DNA from 2 places in the Kitasatospora sp. NPDC058046 genome. Region 2 is predicted to be linked to the other one. Evidence: predicted binding sites of a transcription regulator. Region 2 holds the regulator's gene; the other holds the start of a gene.
What was found. The regulator HspR, encoded in region 2, represses chaperone genes until heat shock. The targets are predictions, from matches to a motif close to TTGAGNNNNNNNNNCTCAA.
Positions count from the first base shown of each region.

Region 1: lon (endopeptidase La) is a predicted target of HspR. The motif match lies at 8,083-8,101, and genes of this name have one in related genera.

Region 1 is NZ_JBHVRS010000002.1:578,666-590,046, forward strand. Features, by position in the region: gene ACFVU7_RS06960 (DUF6104 family protein) at 232-411, opposite strand; gene ACFVU7_RS06965 (multifunctional oxoglutarate decarboxylase/oxoglutarate dehydrogenase thiamine pyrophosphate-binding subunit/dihydrolipoyllysine-residue succinyltransferase subunit) at 564-4,337, opposite strand; gene ACFVU7_RS06970 (cell wall metabolism sensor histidine kinase WalK) at 4,571-5,758, opposite strand; gene ACFVU7_RS06975 (response regulator transcription factor) at 5,852-6,589, opposite strand; gene ACFVU7_RS06980 (rhomboid-like protein) at 7,151-7,918, shown strand; gene lon (endopeptidase La) at 8,124-10,523, shown strand; gene ACFVU7_RS06990 (GtrA family protein) at 10,656-11,231, shown strand; gene ACFVU7_RS06995 (ROK family protein) at 11,307-11,381, shown strand, end outside.
Region 2 is NZ_JBHVRS010000013.1:151,933-163,313, reverse strand. Features, by position in the region: gene ACFVU7_RS25380 (Yip1 family protein) at 1-781, opposite strand, end outside; partial or broken gene ACFVU7_RS25375 (sugar phosphate nucleotidyltransferase) at 968-2,041, opposite strand; gene ACFVU7_RS25370 ((Fe-S)-binding protein) at 2,384-4,609, opposite strand; gene dnaK (molecular chaperone DnaK) at 4,918-6,759, shown strand; gene grpE (nucleotide exchange factor GrpE) at 6,756-7,373, shown strand; gene dnaJ (molecular chaperone DnaJ) at 7,520-8,683, shown strand; gene ACFVU7_RS25350 (heat shock protein transcriptional repressor HspR) at 8,691-9,221, shown strand; gene ACFVU7_RS25345 (helix-turn-helix domain-containing protein) at 9,397-10,386, shown strand; gene ACFVU7_RS25340 (hypothetical protein) at 10,468-10,626, opposite strand; gene ACFVU7_RS25335 (hypothetical protein) at 10,963-11,381, shown strand, end outside.

The sequences.
Region 1 (11,381 bases), on a different contig from region 2:
TCGCGTTCTCTTCTAAAGACGATATATCGCGTGCTGGCAGAGTCAAGCGCCCCGACCCCCGAACCCGACCCCGATCCGTCCCCGACCCGTCCCCGAGTCCTCCCCTACGAGGCCCCCGGGGTTCCGCATCCCTCCGCACCCTTCAGCGCCCTTCCGCACCCTTCCGCGCCCGGACACGCGGGAGGCCCGGGAGGCGGTTGCCTCCCGGGCCTCGCGGCGGCCGTCACCGGGTCACTCGTCGTCCTCGTCGTCGAGCCGCGCCAGCCAGGTGGCCAGCCGCTCGACCGGGACCTCGAAGTCCGGGTTGAGGTCGACGAAGGTGCGCAGCTGCTCGGCCAGCCACCCCAGGGTGACCTCCTCCTCGCCGCGCCGGTTCTCCAGCTCCTCGATGCCTCGGTCGGTGAAGTACACGGTTCGCTCCGGTCCGGTGGGGATTGACCTGGTCAGGATAGTCCGGGCCGGTCGGCCGTCGTACCGGTGGTGGCCCGGCGAACGCCCGCGGCCCCGCCCTCCCGGTGGGGAGGACGGGGCCGCGGGTGTGGAGAGCGTCGGGCTTCGGCTCGTCAGAGCGCGAAGACCTCCTCGACCAGCGCCTGCTGCTCGGCGGCGTGCCGCTTGGCCGAGCCGACCGCCGGGGACGAGGCGGCGGTACGGGCGACGCGGCGCAGACGGGCGTCGCCGCCGGTGCGGCCGATGACGACCTGGAGGTGGTCGACCAGGTTCATCGCGATGAACGGCCAGGCACCCTGGTTGGCCGGCTCCTCCTGCGCCCAGACGAACTGGACGTTGTCGCCGTAGCGGGCCAGCTCCTCCTGGAGCTCGGCCACCGGCAGCGGGTAGAGCCGCTCGACCCGGACGATCGCGGTGTCGGTGACGCCGCGCTCGGCGCGGGCCGCCGCCAGGTCGTAGTAGAACTTGCCGGCGGTGATGACCACCTTGCGGACCTGCGCCGGGTCGACGGTGGAGTCGCCGATGACCGGGCGGAACGAGCCGGACAGGAACTCCTCCGCCGCACTCGCCGCGGCCTTCAGACGCAGCATCGACTTCGGGGTGAAGACGACCAGCGGCTTGTGGTGCGGGTTGTGCGCCTGCCAGCGCAGCAGGTGGAAGTAGTTCGACGGCAGGGTCGGCATCGCGACCGTCATGTTGTCCTGCGCGCACATCTGCAGGAAACGCTCCGGACGGGCGGACGAGTGGTCCGGTCCCTGGCCCTCGTAGCCGTGCGGCAGCAGCAGGGTGACGCCGGAGTGCTGGCCCCACTTCTGCTCGGCGGAGGCGATGTACTCGTCCACCATGGTCTGCGCGCCGTTGACGAAGTCGCCGAACTGCGCCTCCCACATGACCAGCGCGTTCGGCCGGGTCAGCGAGTAGCCGTACTCGAAGCCCATGGCCGCGTACTCCGACAGCAGGCTGTCGTAGACGGTGTAGCGGGCCTGGTCCTCGGTGAGGTACTGCAGCGGGGTGTAGTCCTCGCCGGTCTTGCGGTCGATCAGGACGGCGTGCCGCTGGCCGAAGGTGCCGCGGCGGCTGTCCTGGCCGGCCAGGCGGACCGGGTGGCCCTCCATCAGCAGCGAGCCGATGGCGAGGGTCTCGCCCATCGCCCAGTCGATGGTGTTGTCCTCGACCGAGGCGGCGCGGCGCTGCAGCTGCGGCAGCAGGCGCGGGTGGACGGTCAGCCAGTCCGGGTGGTTGACCTGCGAGGCGGCGATCCGCTTGACCATCTCCTGGGAGATGCCGGTCTGGATGGAGACCGGGAAGTCGGCCTGCGGCTTGCCGGCGGTGGCGTCGGCCGGCGCCTGGGCCGCGTCGCGGACCTCGGCGAAGACCTTCTCCAGCTGGCCCTGGAAGTCCTGGAGCGCCTGCTCCGCCTCTTCCATGGTGATGTCGCCGCGACCGATCAGGCCCTCGGTGTACAGCTTGCGCACCGAGCGCTTCTTGTCGATCAGGTCGTACATCAGCGGCTGGGTGAACGACGGGTTGTCGGCCTCGTTGTGACCGCGGCGGCGGTAGCAGATGAGGTCGATCACCACGTCCTTGTGGAACGCCTGGCGGAACTCGAAGGCGAGCCGCGCGACGCGGACCACGGCCTCCGGGTCGTCGCCGTTCACGTGGAAGATCGGGGCCTCGATCATGCGGGCCACGTCGGTGCAGTACATCGAGGAGCGCGAGGACGCCGGGGCGGCGGTGAAGCCGACCTGGTTGTTCACCACGACGTGCACGGTGCCGCCGGTGCGGTAGCCGCGCAGCTGCGACATGTTCAGGGTCTCCGCGACGACGCCCTGGCCGGCGAAGGCCGCGTCGCCGTGGACCTGGATCGGCAGCACCGGGAAGGTGGTGCCGCCCTGGTCCAGGATGTCCTGCTTGGCGCGGGCGATGCCCTCGACGACCGGGTCGACCGTCTCCAGGTGGGAGGGGTTCGCGGCGAGCGAGACCTTGATGGTCTCGCCGTCCAGGCCGGTGAAGGTGCCCTCGGAGCCCAGGTGGTACTTGACGTCGCCGGAGCCGTGCATCGACTTCGGGTCGAGGTTGCCCTCGAACTCGCCGAAGATCTTGCCGTACGGCTTGCCGACGATGTTGGCCAGCACGTTCAGGCGGCCGCGGTGGGCCATGCCGATGACGGCCTCGTCGAGGCGGTGCTCGGCGGCGGAGTCGATGGTCGCGTCCAGCAGCGCGATCAGCGACTCACCGCCCTCCAGCGAGAAGCGCTTCTGGCCGACGTACTTGGTCTGCAGGAAGGTCTCGAAGGCCTCGGCCGAGTTCAGGCGGCGGAGGATCCGCAGCTGCTCCTCGCGCTCGGGCTTCGCGTACGGCTTCTCCAGGCGCTCCTGCAGCCACTTGCGCTGCTTCGGGTCCTGGATGTGCATGTACTCGATGCCGACGGTGCGGCAGTACGTGTTGCGCAGCAGGCCGAGGATGTCGCGGAGCTTCATCATCTTCTGGCCGCCGAAGCCGCCGACCGCGAACTCGCGCTCCAAGTCCCACAGGGTGAGGCCGTGGGTGGTGACGTCCAGGTCGGGGTGCTTGCGCTGCTTGTACTCCAGCGGGTCGGTGTCGGCCATGAGGTGGCCGCGGACCCGGTAGGAGTGGATCAGCTCCATGACGCGCGCGGTCTTGTTGACCTCGTCGTCGTGGGTGGTGGCGACGTCGGTGGCCCAGCGGACCGGCTCGTACGGGATCCGCAGCGACTCGAAGATCTCGTCGTAGAAGCCCTTTTCGCCGAGCAGCAGGCGGTGGATCTCGCGCAGGAACTCGCCGGACGCCGCGCCCTGGATGACGCGGTGGTCGTAGGTCGAGGTCAGCGTCATGATCTTGGAGACGCCCAGCCGGGACAGGGTCTCCGGGGCGGAGCCCTGGAACTCGGCCGGGTACTCCATGGCGCCGACGCCGACGATGGTGCCCTGGTTCTGCATCAGGCGCGGCACGGAGTGCACGGTGCCGATGCCGCCGGGGTTGGTCAGCGAGACCGTGACGCCGGTGAAGTCGTCCATGGTCAGCTTGTTGGCGCGGGCCCGGCGGACGATGTCCTCGTAGGCCTGCCAGAAGCCGAAGAAGTCGAGCGTCTCGGCCTTCTTGATGGCCGCGACGACCAGCTGGCGGTCGCCGTTCGGCTTGACCAGGTCGATGGCCAGGCCGAGGTTGACGTGCTCCGGCTTGACCAGGAAGGCCTTGCCGTTCTCCACCTTGTAGCTGTAGTTCATGCCCGGGGCGGCCTTGATGGCCTGGACCAGGGCGTAGCCGATCAGGTGGGTGAAGGAGACCTTGCCGCCGCGGGCGCGCTGCAGGTGGTTGTTGATGACGATGCGGTTGTCGATCAACAGCTTCGCCGGCACGGCGCGGACCGAGGTCGCGGTCGGCACCTCCAGCGAGGCGTCCATGTTGGTGGCGACGGCCTTGGCCGGGCCGCGGAGCTGGATCAGCTCGGGGCCGGCGGCGGCAGCGGGCTCGGCCGGCGCCGGGGCGGCGGCCTTGGGGGCCGGGGGCGCGGCGGGCGCGGCGGCGAGCGGAGCCGGGGCGGCGGCCGGAGCCGGAGCCGGGGCGGCCGGCGCCGGAGCGGCCGGAGCCGGAGCGGCGGCGGGCGCGGCCGGAGCAGCGGCTGCGACGGCGGGCGCGGGGGCAGCGGCAGGGGTCGGCGCGGGGCCGGCCTGGGTCGCGGCCTGGGTCACTGGGGTCACCTCGGTACCGGGCTTGTAGTCGGCGAAAAAGTCCCACCAGGCTCGGTCGACCGAGTTCGGGTCCTGGAGGTACTGCTGGTAGATCTCGTCGACGAGCCACTCATTGGGGCCGAAGCCAGTGGAGCTTGCCGAGCTGTTGGGGGTTTCAGGGGACTGTGGCGACACGGCGGCAACCGCCCTCTTCCGCTTCCTTTTGGGATGTTTGGACAGCGGGGATTAAGGCTACGCCCCTGACCAGTGATCGCGCAGTCCCCGGGGCCCAGGCGTCGCCCAGATCACAGTGCTGACCTGCACTTTGGCTGAAAAAGTGCGTTAGAAAGCCGTATCTGAGGGGAACCGATCAGCGCCGAACAGGGGGCATACCGGGGCCAAAGCGGACAAAAACCCGGCCAAATCCTCTAACGATCTTCGTAGACCGCTGTGTCGGATCTGTGACAAATGTCCCGACCGTCGCTCTGACGCCGTGCGGGCAGCCGGACCTCGATCCGGCAGCCGCGCGGGGACTCGGCCACCGCGATCCGTCCGCCGTGCAGGTCCACCGCCCAGCGGGCGATGGCCAGGCCCAGTCCGGTGCCGCCGTCCGAGCCCGGTCCGGCGGCGGTCGCGGTGCCGCTGCGGCTGAACCGCTCGAAGACCCGGGAGCGGTCGGCCGGCGGGATGCCGGGGCCCTCGTCCTCGACCTCCAGCAGCAGGCCGCCCTCCTCGCCCTCCGGCCTCGCCCGCACCGTCACGGTGCCGCCGGGCGGGGAGTGCTTGCAGGCGTTGTCGACCAGGTTGGCGACCACCTGGTGGAGCCGTTCCGGGTCCGCCACGCCGGTCAGGCCGGTCGGGCTGACCTCCAGGGCCAGCCGGACGTCCCCGCGCCGGGAGAAGGCGCCGCCGGCCGTCGCGCCGTCCACGGTGACCCCGCGCAGCACGCCGTCCAGGAACTCGCGCACCTCGAAGGGGCGGGCGTCCAGGGCGACCACGCCGTCGTCGATCTTGGAGAGGTCGAGCAGGTGGGTGACCAGGCGGCCGAGCCGCTCGGTCTGCTCCAGGGCCGCCCCCAGGGTGGCCGGATTGGGCTGGACGACGCCGTCCACCACGTTCTCCAGGACGGCGCGCAGCGCGGCGATCGGTGTGCGCAGTTCGTGCGAGACGTTGGCGACCAGCTCGCGGCGGTGCCGGTCGGCGGCCTGGAGGTCGGCGGCCATGGCGTTGAAGGCGGCCGCCAGCTCGCCGATCTCGTCGCGAGAGTTCACCTCGACCCGGCGGCTGTAGTCGCCGGAGGCCATCGCGCGGGCGGCGGCCGTCATCTCGCGCAGGGGGGCGGTCAGCCCGTGCGCGAGGAACTGCATGAAGAGCAGTGAGGCGATCATGGAGAAGACCATGATGATCCGGATCTGCGTCTCGGACCGGATCGCCACGACCACCATCCCGGTGGCCAGGCACACGGAGACGATCACGAGCAGGGTGAGCTTGCCCTTGATCGAGCGGACCGGGTCGAGCGGCCGGATGTCGGCCCAGACCCGGCGGGCGGCACGGGCGGCCAGGTTCTGCGGCCGCGTGTCGGCGGATTCCCCGTTGCGTTGCTGTGGAAAGGTCATCGGTTCCTTGTGGTCCCCGCGGTGTCGGCCCGCGTGGTGGCACGGCGTCGTCCGGGCTGCGGGCCCCCCGGTGGCCCGTCGCCCTGGGAGGCCCTAGGAGAGCGGGGCCTCCAGCGCGTATCCGACACCGTGGACGGTGCGGATCCAGCTGGCGCCGATCTTCCGGCGCAGCGCCTTGACGTGGCTGTCCACCGTGCGGGTGCCGGAGGCGTCGGTCCAGTCCCAGACCTCGGCCAGCAGCTGCTCGCGGGTGAGCACGGCGCGCGGCTGGGCGGCCAGGCAGGCGAGCAGGTCGAACTCGGTCGGCGTCAGGTGGACGTCGCCCGAGGCCAGCCGGACCCGGCGCTGCACGTGGTCGATCTCCAGCTCGCCGAACCGCAGGCTGCCCAGCGCGGGCGTGCGGGCGGCCTGCTGGGCGCGCTCGACGCGGCGCAGCAGGACGTTGACGCGGGCGGCCAGTTCGCGCATCGAGAACGGCTTGGTCATGTAGTCGTCCGCGCCGACACCGAGGCCGACCAGCAGGTCCGTCTCGTCGTCGCGGGCGGTCAGCATCAGCACCGGCACCGGGCGCTGGGCCTGGATCCGGCGGCACACCTCCAGGCCGTCGAAGCCGGGCAGCATGATGTCGAGGACCACCAGGTCCGGCTGCCAGGTGTGGAAGCCGTCGACCGCGCCGGGGCCGTCGTGGGCCACGGCGACCTTGAAGCCCTCGGCGCCCAGCCGGGCGGCGATCGACTCGGCGATCGTGGGCTCGTCCTCCACCACCAGGACTCTGCGCTGGCTGCTCACAGTGCCGCCGGCGTTGTGGTTGTCCTGCTGAATCTCTGTCACGGTCACGCCACCGCCCCCAGGGCTGCGGGCCGGCCACCTGTGGGGATGGCGGGGCTCCGCTCGTAGTCTTGTTCCGTCGTGGACTGTGCCGGGTCCGCCGTCCCGTCGCGCGATCGGGAGCCGAGGACGGATGGTCGGCCGCCCACTTCTCCCGCGCACTTCGCAGCGTACGGACAGCGGATGCTTCCCGGCAGGTGGACCGGACGTTTCCGGCCCGTGGGCCGGCTGTCGGGCCGCCCTCGGACCCACTGCACGAGTGGGCACGGGCCGATACCTTACCCGTCGAATTTTCTCTGCGTAACGGTACGTATGCAGTGCAGTTGACGCCAAGTCGCCGGTCAGAGGCCCTGGTGCCCCGTTTATGGGGAGAAGGTCTGGACCAATGTCGGGAATCCGGCGGTCCGCTACGGCGACGGTCTTCACGGGCTTCTTTCAGGTGCCTCTCAGAACCTCGACGTACCGTGGCCAGGTGAGCGCCCGGCCGGGCGGAATCCGCGGCGCGCGCCGGTACGTTGGGCATCCGGCGGGGAGCCGGTGGCTGCGGCGTGGAGCGGAGGCGGCATGGCGGGACTCGGGCGGGGTGCCGACGGGTACGGGAGTGCGGGGGCGCCGTACGGAATGCTCCGCCTCGGGCTGCGCACCGGCGTCCTGGAATGGCTGCTGGAACGGGTGCCGACGCCCCGGAGAACGCCCTTCACGCTCGGGTACCTCGCCGTCGTGGGAGCCACCACGACCTTCGCCCGGCTCGCCGATCCGGAACTCGTCCAGCGTCTGCAGGAGGCCTCCAGTTCGGACGGCCACAACCTGCTCCAGCATCCTTTGCGCGCCCTTGTGCTGAGCGGGTTCTGGGTGGCCGGCGAGGTGTGGATGCCGTACCTGTGGGGATTCGCCCTCACCCTCGCCCCGCTGGAGCGCAGGGTCGGCCCGGCCCGGGCCGCGGCGGTGTTCGCGGCCGGGCATGTCGCGGCGACGCTGCTCTCCCAGGGCGTGGTGATCACCGCGGTGGAGACCGGACGGATGGCGCCCGAGGCGATGGACTACCTGGACATCGGGGTCAGCTACGGCGTGCTCGCCTGCCTGGGCGCGGTGGCCGGGCTGCTCTCCTGGCGCGGGCGGCTGCTCGCGCTGGGCGGCGCCGGGCTGATGATCGCCGAGCAGATCGCCACCGACAAGGACGTGATCACCGGGGTGGGGCACCCGGCCGCGGTGCTGACCGGGGTCGCGCTGTGGCGCTGGCTGCGCCGGGCCGAGCGGCGCCCGCCCCGGCCGCGCCCGGCCGCCGCGACGGCCGCGGGCGGCGCGCCCGCGCGGGTGCGTGCGGCGCGCTGACGCCGTCGCCCGGTCGGACCTCCCCGGACTCGCGGGGCTCCCCGTCGGGACTTTTCGAGGCGTGTCCGGTGCTCTTTTGACGAAGTCGGGTGCCGCGCTTTCCCTGCCGATTCCTGTTCGCTCACGGCGAACAGGGGGCCGGGAACATCCGACGCCCGTAAAGCCTTAGTCAGGTCGACTCAAGTTCACTGACTGGGGAGAGATCATGGCATCGACGTCCACACCGCTCACCCTGCCCGTGCTGCCGCTCGACGACGAGGTCGTCCTGCCGGGCATGGTCGTCCCGCTGGACCTGAAGGACACCGAGGTGCGCGCCGCCGTCGAGGCCGCCCGGGCCGCCGCCACCGGCGCCGGCAAGCCGCAGGTCCTGCTGGTCCCGCGGGTGGACGGCTCGTACGCGGCGGCCGGCACGCTGGCCACCGTGGAGCAGGTCGGCCGGCTGGCCGACGGGGAGCCGGCCGCGCTGGTGCGCGCCGTGCGCCGGGTCCGGATCGGGGTCGGCACCACCGGCCCCGGCGCCGCCCTCTGGGTGGAGACCACGCCGTTCACGGAGTCCTCGGTGGGCACCCCGGTGGCCGGCCGGGCCGCCGAGCTGGTCAAGGAGTACAAGGCGCTGTCCACCCAGTGGCTGCGCAGGCGCGGCGCCTGGCAGATCGTCGACCGGGTGGCGCAGATCGAGGGCGTCGGCGAGCTCGCCGACAACATCGGCTACGCGCCCTTCGCCACCGCCGAGCAGAAGCTCAAGGTGCTGCTGGAGGCCGACCAGGTCGCCCGCCTGGAGTACGCGCTCGCCCTGCTGCGCGACCACCTCGCCGAGGAGGAGGTCAACGACACCATCCGCAAGGACGTCGAGGAGGGCGTGGCCAAGCAGCAGAAGGAGTTCCTGCTCCGCCGCCAGCTGGAGGCCGTCCGCAAGGAGCTGGCCGAGCTGAACGGCGACCCGGCCGACGAGGAGGGCGACTACCGCGCCCGGGTCGAGGCCGCCGACCTGCCGGAGAAGGTCCGCGAGGCCGCGCTCAAGGAGGTCGACAAGCTGGAGCGCTCCTCCGACCAGTCGCCCGAGGGCTCCTGGATCCGCACCTGGCTGGACACCGTCCTGGAGCTGCCCTGGAACGAGCGCACCGAGGACGCGTACGACATCGCCGGCGCCCGCGCGGTGCTGGACGCCGACCACGCCGGCCTGGCCGACGTGAAGGAGCGGATCGTCGAGTACCTGGCCGTCCGCAAGCGCCGGGCCGACCAGGGCCTCGGGCTGATCGGCGGCCGCCGCGGGGGAGCGGTGCTGGCCCTGGTCGGGCCGCCCGGAACGGGAAAGACCTCGCTCGGAGAATCGGTGGCCCGCGCCATGGGCCGGAAGTTCGTCCGGGTCGCGCTCGGCGGCGTCCGGGACGAGGCGGAGATCCGCGGCCACCGGCGCACCTACGTCGGCGCGCTGCCCGGCCGGCTGGTGCGGGCGATCAAGGAGGCCGGCTCGATGAACCCGGTCGTCCTGCTCGACGAGATCGACAAGGTCGGCTCCGACTACCGGGGCGACCCGGCCGCCGCCCTGCTGGAGGTGCTGGACCCGGCGCAGAACCACACCTTCCGGGACCACTACCTGGAGGTCGAGCTCGACCTCTCCGACGTCGTCTTCCTCGCCACCGCCAACGTGCTGGAGTCCATCCCCGGGCCGCTGCTCGACCGGATGGAGCTGGTCCGGCTGGACGGCTACACCGAGGACGAGAAGGTCGTCATCGCCCGCGACCACCTGCTCCCGCGCCAGCTGGAGAAGGCCGGTCTGGGCGGCGGGCAGGTCACCGTGGACGAGCCGGCGCTGCGCAGGCTCGCCGGGGAGTACACCCGGGAGGCGGGCGTCCGCACCCTGGAGCGCTCGATCGCCCGGGTGCTGCGCAAGATCGCCGCACAGGCCGAGCTGGGCGAGCGCGAGCTGCCCGCCGCGGTCGGCGCCGAGGACCTGCGCGCCCTGATCGGCCGGCCGCACCACGTGCCGGAGTCCGCCCAGGAGCCGGCCGAGCGCCGTACCGCCGTCCCCGGCGTGGCCACCGGCCTCGCGGTGACCGGCGCCGGCGGCGACGTCCTCTACATCGAGGCCTCGCTGGCCGACGCCGAGACCGGCGGCACCGGGCTGACCCTCACCGGGCAGCTGGGCGACGTCATGAAGGAGTCCGCGCACATCGCGCTCTCCTACCTGCGCTCGCGCGGCGCCGAGCTGGAGCTGCCGGTCACCTCGCTGCGCGACCGCGGCGTGCACCTGCACATCCCGGCCGGGGCCATCCCCAAGGACGGGCCGAGCGCCGGCATCACCATGACCACGGCGCTGGCCTCGCTGCTCTCCGGGCGCAAGGTGCGCACCGACGTGGCGATGACCGGCGAGGTGTCGCTGACCGGGCGGGTGCTGCCGATCGGCGGGGTGAAGCAGAAGCTGCTCGCCGCCGACCGGGCCGGGGTCACCACGGTGATCATCCCCAGGCGCAACGAGGCCGACCTGGACGACGTCCCGGCCGAGGTGCTGGAGCGGCTCACCGTCCACCCGGTGGCGGACGTCCGGGAGGTGCTGGAGCTGGCGCTGGAGCCGGCCGGGGCCGCGGTGCTGGTCGCCGCCTGACCGGCTCGCCCCGGCCGCCGCTCCGGCCGCCGCCCGGGCCGCCCGAGCGGCGGTCCGGGCGGCCCGTCGGCACCCCGCGGGGCCGCGGCGATCTGCGGGGCCGACGGCACCCCCGCGTGCGAGACTGCGGAGATGCCGTCCCCCACGCAGCGGGCCCTGGCCCGGGTGCCCGCGCGGCTGCGCCCCTTCCTGGTGCGGCACCGCCGGCTGGTGAAGTTCCTGCTGGTCGGGAGCGGCTGCTTCGCGCTCACCACGGTGATCGACTTCGAGCTCAAGTTCACCGTGCTGGAGCACAAGCCGGTGGTCGCGCTGACCGTCGCGACGGTGATCGGCACCGTCGTCTCGTACGTGCTGAACCGCCGCTGGGCCTTCCGGGCCCTGCGGGCCGACGGCCGGCGGCGCGAGGTGCTGGTGTTCGTCCTGGTCAGCGCGGTGGCGATCGCCGTCAACGACGTCCCGCTGGCGGTCTCCCGGTACCTCCTGGACCTGCGCGAGCCGTACGTCGACCCGCTCCGGCAGGAGGTCGCGGACTACCTCAGCGGGATGGTCGTCGGCACCTTCGTGGCGATGCTGTTCCGCTACTGGGCGATCCGGCGGTGGGTCTTCCCGCCCGCCGGGACGGCCCCGGCCGAGCCCGTCCCGGTGCCGACGACGGTGCCCCCGGAACCCGGCTACGCTGCACCCGAGATGCCACGGGATGTGCCGTAAGGACGTAAAAGGGGCGAGGTGAGCCTTGTGCACGAGTCCGACCCCGCCCGGACCGGGCCCGCCAGCCAGCAGGGGATGCGCCGGGCCAACCTGGCCCTGGTGCTCGGGACGATCGCGAGCGGGCCGCGCTCGCGCGCCGAGGTGGCCGCC
Region 2 (11,381 bases):
TCGCGTAGGTGACCCCGCCGAAGAGCGCGCCGGCCACGGTGAAGCCGATGGCGGCGGCGAGGATGCCGGTCAGCGCCACGGTGAAGGTCGAGTTGACGATGTCGTCGTGGGTGAGCCCGATGCCGAGCACCGCGAGCGCGCCGTACAGCAGCGAGACGGTGAGCGCGGGCAGCCAGACCTGGTGGTCGCGGGTGCGGTCGAAGACCGCGGTCGGGCTGCGGAACAGGCCGGTGAACAGTTCGCGCCAGTGCGGTCGGGGCCCGGCGACGTGCGGGGCGGACTGGCCGCCGGCCCGGTAGACGGCGACGTTGTCCTGGCCGTACGGCTGCTGGTCGTAGCCCTGCTCGGCGCCGTAGCCCTGGTCGGGGCCGTAGCCCTGCTCGGGGCCGTAGGGCGGCTGCTGCCCGTGGCCGTCGTCGTAGTAGCCGTGCTCCTGGCCGGGGTGCCCCTGGTACGGCGGCTGTCCCTGGTACGGACCGCCGGCCGCGTACGGGTCGCCGACGGGGAAGGCCCGGGTGCTGCCGGGCCGGTCCGCCGCGTACGGGTCGTACCCGTCCCCCGCCGTCTGCCCGGGACCGCCGGGCGTGCCGGGACCACCGGGCGTGCCCGGACCGCCGGGCGCGCCGCCGGGCCCGCCGGGCGTCGCCGCGTGCGGGGCCGTGAAGTACTCCGGCCCGTCCGTCCCCCCGTGCCCCCCGGGCGCGGACGGCGGCGGAGGGGCCGACCACCCGCCGCGCGGACGGTCCGCGCCCTGACCGTTGTCGTATCGATTACCAGCCACGGTCCGAAGGTACCCGTCCGGCCCGGCCCGCGGCGGCCCCGGACGAAGCCGGGGCCGGTTTGCAGCGAGGCTGAGACGAACGGGGCCGAAAACCCGCGGGGCGCGGGGTGGCTACCGCTGTGCGCCGACCGACGGCCCGTGCACCGCCGCGGCCGCACTGGTGCCGGCCGGGCAGCCGCCCGGGCCGGCCGAGGTGCGGACGGCGCCGACCGGCAGCAGGGTGCCGCAGGCGATCCGGATGCCGTTCGGCAGCTCGTTGTCCGACTCCACGATCGCGCCGTCGCCGATCACCGCGCCGTCCAGCGCCGAGCGGTCGCCGACGGTGGCGAAGGCGCCCACGATCGAGTCCTTGACCAGGGTGTCCGGGCCGATCACCGCGCCGGGCAGGATCACGCTGCCCTCGACGATCGCGCCGGCCTCGACCACCGCGTCCTCGGCGACCACGGTGCCGCCGCTGAGCACCGCGCCCGGGTGGACGGTGGCGCCGGGCAGCAGCAGGGCGTCGCCGGTCGGGCCGGGGACGGCCGGGGAGTCGACCTTGCCGAGCACCAGGTCCGCCGAGCCGCGGACGAAGGCGGCCGGGGTGCCCAGGTCCAGCCAGTACGAGGTGTCGACGACACCGCGCAGCAGCGCGCCGGTGGCCAGCAGTTCGGGGAAGGTCTCGCGCTCGACGGACACCTCGCGGCCGGTCGGGATGCGGTCGATCACGGACCGGGTGAAGACGTAGCAGCCGGCGTTGATCTGGTCGGTGACGATCTGCTCCGGGGTCTCCGGCTTCTCCAGGAACTCCAGCACCCGCCCGTCCTCGTCGGTCGGGACGAGGCCGAAGGCCCGCGGGTCCTCGACCCGGGTCAGGTGCAGGGTGACGTCGGCCCCGGCGGCCACGTGGCCGTCGCGCAGGGCGGCGATGTCGACGCCGGAGAGGATGTCGCCGTTGAAGACCAGGACCGGTTCGTCCGGGCCGCAGGTCAGGCCGGAGGCGGCGTTGCGGATCGCCCCGCCGGTGCCCAGCGGCTCGCGCTCGGTCAGGTAGACGAGCTCGATGCCGTACGGGGTGCCGTCCTGGAAGTGGTCCTCGAACACCTCGGCCAGGTACGAGGTGGCCAGCACGACGCGGGTGACGCCGGCGGCGGCCGCGCGGGCCAACTGGTGCGCGATGAACGGGACGCCTGCCACCGGCAGCATCGGCTTGGGGGTGTGGGTGGTCAGCGGACGCAGTCGCGTGCCCTTACCACCGACCAGCATGATCGCCTCGGTCATGGTCTGCGCTGTTCCCCTTGTGGTCTCTGCGGCCCGGCCCGGCGGGCCGACACCTCGTCGTCGGTCTGGACCCGGCCGTGCGGCCGGCGCGGGTCGCCACCCGCCCGGGGCTTCCGTCCGGAACGGGTCGACCGGCACGAAGCCGGTCCGGGCCTACTGTATTTGCTTCCGACCGAATGCCCGTCCGGCGCCTGTGCGATTGCCGTCACCCCCCGTACGCCCGCCGTACCGGGGCGGGCCGTCCGGAGCGACCGAAAGCCCGGCCCGGCGGGCGCGTTCGCGGCGTCCACCGGGCCGGGCAGTTGTAGCAGAACTGTCGAACAGCGGGCTCGTCGGCGCCGGTCAGGCGCCCACCGTCGCGGGCTGCTCCTCGTCCCCGGTCGGCGGGAGGGCCTTCACCGAGTCGAGCAGCAGCTGGGCCACGTCGACCACCTTCAGGTGCTCCTTGGCCGCGCCCTCGTTCTTCTTGCCGTTGACCGAGTCGGAGAGCATCACCAGGCAGAACGGGCAGGCGGTGGAGACGATGTCCGGGTTGAGCGACAGCGCCTCGTCCACGCGCTCGGTGTTGATCCGCTTGCCGATGCGCTCCTCCATCCACATCCGGGCACCGCCGGCGCCGCAGCAGAAGCCGCGCTCCTTGTGCCGGTGCATCTCCTGCTGGCGCAGACCGGGGACCTTGTCCATGATCTCGCGCGGCGGGCTGTAGACCTTGTTGTGGCGGCCCAGGTAGCAGGGGTCGTGGTAGGTGATCAGGCCCTCGACCGGGTTGACCGGGATCAGCTTGCCCTCGTCGATGAGGTGCTGCAGCAGCTGGGTGTGGTGGATGACCTCGAAGTGGCCGCCCAGCTGCGGGTACTCGTTGGCGATGGTGTTGAAGCAGTGCGGGCAGGTGGCCACGATCCGCTTGACCGGGGCGTCCTCCAGGGCCGCGTTCAGCGTCTCCACGTTCTGCGCGCCGAGCATCTGGAACAGGAACTCGTTGCCCAGGCGGCGGGCGGAGTCACCGGTGCAGGACTCCTCCTTGCCGAGGATCGCGAACTTCACGCCCGCGGTGTGCAGCAGCTCGGCGAAGGCCTTGGTGGTCTTCTTGGCGCGGTCCTCCAGGGCCCCGGCGCAGCCGACCCAGTAGAGGTACTCGACCTCGGCGGGGTCGATGTCCTCGCCGATCACCGGCACCTCGATGCCGGTCTCCTTCTTGAGCTCCTTGACCCAGTCCAGGCGGGCCTTGGTGGCCATGCCCCACGGGTTGCCCTTGTTCTCCAGGTTCTTGAGCATCGTCCCGGCCTCGGTCGGGAACGAGGACTCGATCATCACCTGGTAGCGGCGCATGTCGACGATGTGGTCGATGTGCTCGATGTCCACCGGGCACTGCTCGACGCAGGCGCCGCAGGTGGTGCAGGACCACAGCACGTCCGGGTCGATGACGCCGTTCTCTTCGGCGGTGCCGATCAGCGGGCGCTCGGCCTCGGCCAGGGCGGCCGCCGGGACGTCCTTGAGCTGCTCGGAGGTGGCCCGCTCCTCGCCCTCCATGTCCTTGCCGCCACCGGCCAGCAGGTACGGCGCCTTGCCGTAGGCGTGCTCGCGCAGGCTCATGATCAGCAGCTTCGGCGAGAGCGGCTTGCCGGTGTTCCAGGCCGGGCACTGCGACTGGCAGCGGCCGCACTCGGTGCAGGTGGAGAAGTCGAGGATGCCCTTCCAGGAGAAGTGCTCGACCTGGGAGACGCCGAAGACGGCGTCCTCGGCCGGGTCCTCGAAGTCGATCGGCCGGCCGCCCGAGGTCATCGGACGGAGGGCACCGAGCGCGGTGCCGCCGTCCTCCTCGCGCTTGAAGTAGATGTTGAAGAAGCCGAGGAAGCGGTGCCAGGCCACGCCCATCGAGGGGTTGAGGCCGATGGTGGTCGCCCACGCGAACGAGATGCAGATCTTCAGCATCGCGAACAGGTAGATCAGGTTCTCCAGCGTGCCGTGCGACAGGCCGCCCAGCGCGGAGACCAGCGGGTACGAGACCAGGTGCTCCGGCCCGTACGAGTCGACGCCGTTGAGGGCGCCCTCCAGGCCGCGCAGCATCAGGATGCACAGGCCGATGCCGAGGATCGTGTACTCGACGTAGAAGGCCTGCCAGGCGATCGAGCCGGCGAACCGGGACTTGCGGCCGGACCGGGACGGCAGGCTCATCAGCCGGATCACGATCAGGACGGCGATGCCCAGCGTGGTCAGGGTGCCGACCAGCTCGACGAAGAGCTGCCAGATCATCCAGTGGCCGATGATCGGCAGCGCGAAGTCGGCGTCGAAGAGCTGGCCGAAGGCGTTGACGATGGTCAGCACCAGGCTGAAGAAGCCGACCGCCACGAACCAGTGGGCGATGCCGACGATCCCCCAGCGGTTCATCCTGGTGTGGCCGACGAACTCGGTCGCGACGGTCTTCACCCGCTGGGCGGGCTGCCCGAAGCGGGTGGAGTCCGGCGCACCGGTGCGGACCACCTTGTAGATGTACAGCGCCGCACGGGCGGCGAGCGCGGTGCCGATCACGAATGTGACCAGCGAGATGACGATCGCTGCTAGCTGCATCGGCTCTCCGTCTCCTGCGGCTTTGCGGTTGAGCAGGCTCTGCGTTACACGGTCTTGGGAACTGAGTGTACTGGTCGGTAACTTGCCGGGCCGACGGCCCGGACATTACCGGTGACCGACCGTCGTCCAGAAGATTCCCAAGCTATGGCGGCAGTCACGTGGCCGCACCCCCGCCCCGGCGTGGCGCGCCCGATCCGCCCCACCGCTCAGCAAAGTTGAGCGAGCGGCGCTCATAGCTGTTGACTCCGTCCACCGGGTCGTGCATCCTTGAGCCTGTAAAGCTCAACTCTTCCGTGGAGGTATCTACGATGGCACGCGCGGTCGGCATCGACCTCGGTACGACGAACTCGGTCGTCAGCGTTCTGGAGGGTGGCGAGCCCACCGTCATCACGAACGCCGAGGGCGCTCGGACCACGCCGTCCGTCGTCGCCTTCGCCAAGAACGGCGAGGTCCTCGTCGGCGAGGTGGCCAAGCGCCAGGCGGTCACCAACGTCGACCGCACCATCCGCTCGGTCAAGCGCCACATGGGCACCGGGTGGAAGATCAACATCGATGGCAAGGACTTCAACCCCCAGCAGATCTCGGCCTTCGTGCTGCAGAAGCTGAAGCGGGACGCCGAGGCGTACCTGGGCGAGACGGTCACCGACGCCGTCATCACCGTCCCGGCGTACTTCAACGACTCGGAGCGCCAGGCCACCAAGGAGGCCGGCGAGATCGCGGGCCTGAACGTCCTGCGCATCGTCAACGAGCCGACCGCGGCCGCCCTGGCGTACGGCCTGGACAAGGACGACCAGACCATCCTGGTCTTCGACCTCGGCGGCGGCACCTTCGACGTCTCCCTGCTGGAGATCGGCGACGGGGTCGTCGAGGTGAAGGCCACCAACGGTGACAACCACCTCGGTGGCGACGACTGGGACCAGCGCGTCGTCGACCACCTGGTCAAGGTCTTCCAGGGCGGCCACGGCGTCGACCTGTCCAAGGACAAGATGGCCCTCCAGCGTCTGCGCGAGGCCGCCGAGAAGGCCAAGATCGAGCTGTCCTCGTCCTCCGAGACCTCGATCAACCTGCCGTACATCACGGCCTCCGCCGAGGGCCCGCTGCACCTGGACGAGAAGCTCACCCGCGCCCAGTTCCAGCAGCTGACCGCGGACCTGCTGGAGCGCTGCAAGGTCCCGTTCCACAACGTCATCAAGGACGCCGGCATCTCGCTGTCCGAGATCGACCACGTCGTCCTCGTCGGCGGCTCGACCCGCATGCCGGCCGTCGCCGAGCTCGTCAAGGAGCTGACCGGCGGCCAGGACGCCAACAAGGGCGTCAACCCGGACGAGGTCGTCGCCATCGGCGCCGCGCTCCAGGCCGGTGTCCTGAAGGGCGAGGTCAAGGACGTCCTGCTGCTCGACGTCACCCCGCTGTCCCTCGGCATCGAGACCAAGGGCGGCATCATGACCAAGCTGATCGAGCGCAACACCACGATCCCGACCAAGCGCTCCGAGATCTTCACCACGGCCGAGGACAACCAGCCGTCCGTGCAGATCCAGGTCTACCAGGGCGAGCGCGAGATCGCGGCGTACAACAAGAAGCTCGGCATGTTCGAGCTGACCGGCCTGCCGCCGGCGCCGCGCGGCCTGCCGCAGATCGAGGTCACCTTCGACATCGACGCCAACGGCATCATGCACGTCGGCGCCAAGGACCTCGGCACCGGCAAGGAGCAGAAGATGACCGTCACCGGCGGCTCCTCGCTGCCGAAGGACGAGGTCGACCGCATGCGCCGCGAGGCCGAGCAGTACGCCGAGGACGACCACAAGCGCCGCGAGGCCGTCGAGACGCGCAACTCCGCCGAGCAGCTCGTCTACTCGACCGAGAAGTTCATCGCCGACAACGCCGACAAGCTGCCGGGCGACGTCAAGACCGAGGTCGAGACCGCCATCGGCGAGCTCAAGGAGGCCCTGAAGGGCGAGGACATCGCGAAGATCCGCGAGGCCTCGGAGAAGGTCTCCACCACCGCGCAGAAGCTCGGCCAGGCGCTGTACGCCAACGCCGACGCCACCGCCGGTGCCGCCCCCTCCGGTGACTCCGCCCAGGCCAAGGACGACGACGTCGTCGACGCCGAGATCGTGGACGACGAGAAGCCCAAGGGCGGTGCGGCATGACGGACAAGCCGCAGGGCGGCAAGCCCGGCGACGACTCCGCCGCCGAAGAGGCCGTGATCAAGGCTGCCGAGGAGGCCGCCGCGGCCGGCAGCGGGGAGTCCGGTTCGGAGGGTCTCGCCGCCGCCAAGCGCGAGCTCGCCGAGCGCACCGGTGACCTGCAGCGCCTCCAGGCCGAGTACCAGAACTACCGCAAGCGGGTCGAGCGCGACCGGCTGACCGTCCGCGAGATCGCCGTCTCCAACATCCTGGAGTCGCTGATCCCGGTCCTGGACGACATCGGCCGCGCCCGCGAGCACGGCGAGGTCACCGGCGGCTTCAAGTCCGTCGCCGAGTCGCTGGAGACGGTCGTCGCCAAGCTGGGCCTGCAGCAGTTCGGCAAGGAGGGCGAGCCCTTCGACCCGACCATGCACGAGGCGCTGATGCACAGCTACTCCTCGGACGTCACCGAGGACACCTGTGTCCAGGTCCTCCAGCCCGGCTACCGCATCGGCGAGCGGATCATCCGCCCGGCGATGGTGGCCGTCGCCGAGCCCCAGCCCGGCAGCCAGGCGTCCACGGACGCCGAGGCCAAGTCCGCCGACGCGGACAAGTCCGACGGTGGCTCGGACAGCTGACAACCTGTGACGGGTGACAACCAGTGCGCTGCGGAGTCGTACGCCGGCCAGTACGGCGGCCGGCTCCGCAGCGCGCTGTCAGCAGTCGTGCTCGCAGCCGCTGTTGACAGCTCAGTGACGATGGACATCGGGAGGTGGCGTACGCCATGAGTGGCAAGGACTTTGTCGAGAAGGACTACTACAAGGTCCTCGGCGTGCCCAAGGACGCCACCGCCACCGAGATCAAGAAGACCTACCGCAAGCTCGCGCGCGAGTTCCACCCCGACGCCAACAAGGGTGACGCCAAGGCCGAGGAGCGGTTCAAGGACATCTCCGAGGCGTACGACGTCCTCTCCGACGAGAAGCGCCGCAAGGAGTACGACGAGGCCCGCAGCCTCTTCGCCAACGGCGGCTTCCGGGCCGGCGGCGGCCCCGGCGGCACCGGCAGCTACAGCTTCGACTTCGGCGACCTCTTCAGCGGCAGCCAGGGCGGCGCCGGCAGCGGGGGCGGCATCGGCGACGTCTTCGGCGGCCTCTTCAACCGCGGCGGCACCCGGCAGGCCCAGCCCCGGCGCGGCGCCGACGTCGAGACCGAGGTGACGCTCTCCTTCGAGGAGGCGGTGGACGGCGCGACCGTCCCGCTGCGGATGACCAGCCAGGCCCCCTGCCGCAGCTGCAACGGCACCGGCGCCAAGACCGGCACCACCCCGCGGGTCTGCCCGACCTGCGTCGGCGCGGGCACCGTCAGCCGCGGCCAGGGCGCCTTCGCGCTCTCCGAGCCGTGCAAGGACTGCCGCGGCCGGGGCATGATCGTCGACGACCCGTGCACCGACTGCCACGGCAGCGGCCGGGCCAGCTCGGCCCGCACCATGCAGGTCCGCATCCCGGCCGGCGTCCAGGCCGACCAGCGCATCCGGCTCAAGGGCAAGGGCGCACAGGGCGAGCGCGGCGGACAGCCCGGCGACCTCTACGTCACCGTGCACGTCGACCCCCACCCCGTCTTCGGCCGCAAGGGCGACAACCTCACCGTCACCGTGCCGGTCACCTTCCCCGAGGCCACGCTCGGCGCCACCATCGAGGTGCCCACGCTGAACGGCCCCGCCGTGAAGCTCAAGCTGCCCCCGGGCAGCGCCAACGGCCTCACCATGCGCGCCCGCGGCAAGGGCGCCACCCGCAAGGACGGCACCCGCGGCGACCTCCTCGTCACCGTCGAGGTCGTGGTGCCGCAGCACGTCACCGGCGACGCGCTGAACGCCCTCGAGCAGTACCGCGAGGCCACCGCCTCCGACGATCCGCGCGCCGCCCTCTTCCGGGCGGCGAAGGGAGCGTGACGACCAGATGTCCCCGATGAACCCGATCGACCCCGACACCCCGATCGGCCTCGGCCTCGGCGAAGGCCTGCCCGGCACCGGCCCCCGCCGCACCCGCCGCGCCGCCGCGTCCCCGCCGCCGTACGTCCTCACCGAGGACACCCCGGTGTACGTCATCTCCGTGGCCGCCGAACTGTCCGGCCTGCACCCGCAGACCCTGCGCCAGTACGACCGCCTCGGCCTGGTCTGCCCCGACCGCACCGCCGGCCGCGGCCGCCGCTACTCCGCCCGCGACATCCAGCAGCTGCGCGAGGTCCAGCGGCTCTCCCAGGACGAGGGCATCAACCTGGCGGGCATCAAGCGGATCATCGAGCTGGAGAACCAGGTCACCGCCCTCCAGTCCCGCGTCACGGAACTGGTCGACTCCCTGGAAGGCGCCGCCACCGCCCTCCAGCAGCGCGAGGCCGCCGTCCACGCCTCCTACCGCCGCGACCTCGTCCCGTACCAGCCCCCCACTCCGCAGTCCAGCGCCCTCGTCGTCTGGCGCCCCAAGCGCTGACCGGGCACCCACCGGCCGCCGGCCCCTCCTCTCGGGGGGGTGCCGGCGGCTGCCGTGTGGTGAGAGAGTGCGGTCGCCGTCCCTCTCCGGGGCCCAATGGATCTGGCATGCTAAAAATCGTCCAGCGTCAGCGCTGATGGAACGCAGGTAGCACTGCAACGGCAAGGAGTCACGAATGAGTGGACGAGAGCAGCCCCTTGCCGCCGGCTCGACCATCCTCTCGGCGGAAGCACGCGAGCTGTATCTCGCCGTCGTCCGGGGTGACGGCAGTCTGCCGTCGGGTCCGAATTCCAACACCGATGATTCCGCACGGGACGAGCTGGTGAGGCTCGGACTTCTCGTCCCCGACGCCGATGACGCGGACTTCCTCGTGGCCGTCGATCCTGCGCAGCTCTCGACCAGTCTCAGCCATTCCTGGCAGCGCCAGGCGCTGGAACTCCTGTCCCGCGCGGTGTCCTTCCCATCCGAACTGCAGGAGCTGGCCCGGGAATTCCACACCCCGAATAACTCCGGGGGTTCGATAGAGCATGTGCGCGGGAAAGCCCTGATCAGGCAACGACTGGAGCAGTTCAGAGATTCCGGGTTCGAGGAGGCCCTGGCGCTCCAGCCTGGCGGCCCCCGCCAACCGGACCTCCTCGCCAGGATGATCGCCTACGACCTGAAGACGCTCAGCAGCGGTACCAGGATGCGGACGATCTACCACGCCAGCACCCGTTACCACCAGCCGACCAGGGATTACGTGGCGACGCTCGCGCAGGCCGGCGGCCAGTACCGGACCCTCGACGAGCCCTACACTCGACTCATCGTGATGGACCGGCGAGTGGCCGTGATCCCGATCGACGACGACATGAGCCTCGCGGCCTTCATCTACGACCCGGCCATCGTCGACTACCTCGCCAAGGAGGTGTTCGAGCAGTACTGGAGCCGCGCGCTCGAATTCGAGGGCGACCGGACGGTACCCCAGCAAGTGGTGTCCCGCCTGCGCCAGACGATCATCGACCAAATGCTCGAAGGCACCAACCACCGGGTGATCGCACGGCGCCTGGGAATCAGCGAACGGACACTGGCGAGACATATCGCCGAAATGCGGGACGACTACAAGGTCGACTCGCTGTTCCAACTCGGGTACGCGCTCGGCCGAAAGACTCAGGGCTCCGTCGACTGAACCGCCCGGCTACTTCCACCCGCATTCGACGAATTCACCAAAGAATTCCGCCCCCGCGACCACGCTCCCCGCCTGCCGCGTTCACTGCCAGGAGATGTCGTCCGCGATGGCAACGGCAGCCCTGCCGGCGGTCCCGTCCTGCGAGTCGGCGCCGATCGCGAGCGAGCCCGCACCGACCACCGCGGCGACGACAGCCAGCGAAAACACTATCTTGCAGACAAATCGGCGCATTTCGGTCACGCCCTCACTCTCTCTGCCTAGATCCGTCACTAGAAGCATCGAGCAGGATAACGGCTCAGATACAACTGCGCGAGAGGTGGCAACTGCCTGCCGCCGGTGGGCGGGATGTGCGTCATCTCCCTGCCAGTCATCCAGATGACACAGGCCAACTCTGGACGCGCCACCGCCCCGCGATGGACGATCAGTTCGCTCCCAATGGTCCGGCAAGGACACCACACCTTGCCAATGTACCGTCAAATTCTAAACCGTTCATCGGTGGCGTCAGTCCACAGAACGGTCCACAGCCAACGCATCGCCGACACACACTCCCCCGGTCGGCCTTTCCCCGGAGTCGACATGACCGAGCCCTACCTGCGTCACCACGACAGCCAGGCCCCTGAGGGTCGGCGTGCACGTGTGTTCCTGGCCGCCCCGCTGATGCGACTGACCGGGCCGGCCGACAGCGTGGTGACCCTCGCCAGCCGGACGCGGCTGACGACGCTCCGCACCACCCTCCTCCGCAGCGGCGCCGCCGTGTACAGCGCGCACCACAGCGACGCCTGGACCATCTCCGGCCGCGCGCCGGAGCCCCGCGTCCCCTCCGACTTCCGCGCCCTCCAGTCCGCGGACCTCGTGTTCGCCTACGTCGGCGCCCCGCTCTCGGCCGGCGTGAGCCTGGAGCTCGGCTGGGCGTCCGCGCTGCGCAAGCCGATCGTCCTCCTGGTCGACGAGGCCATCACCCACAACCCGCTGATCGCCACCATCGAGCAGGTCGC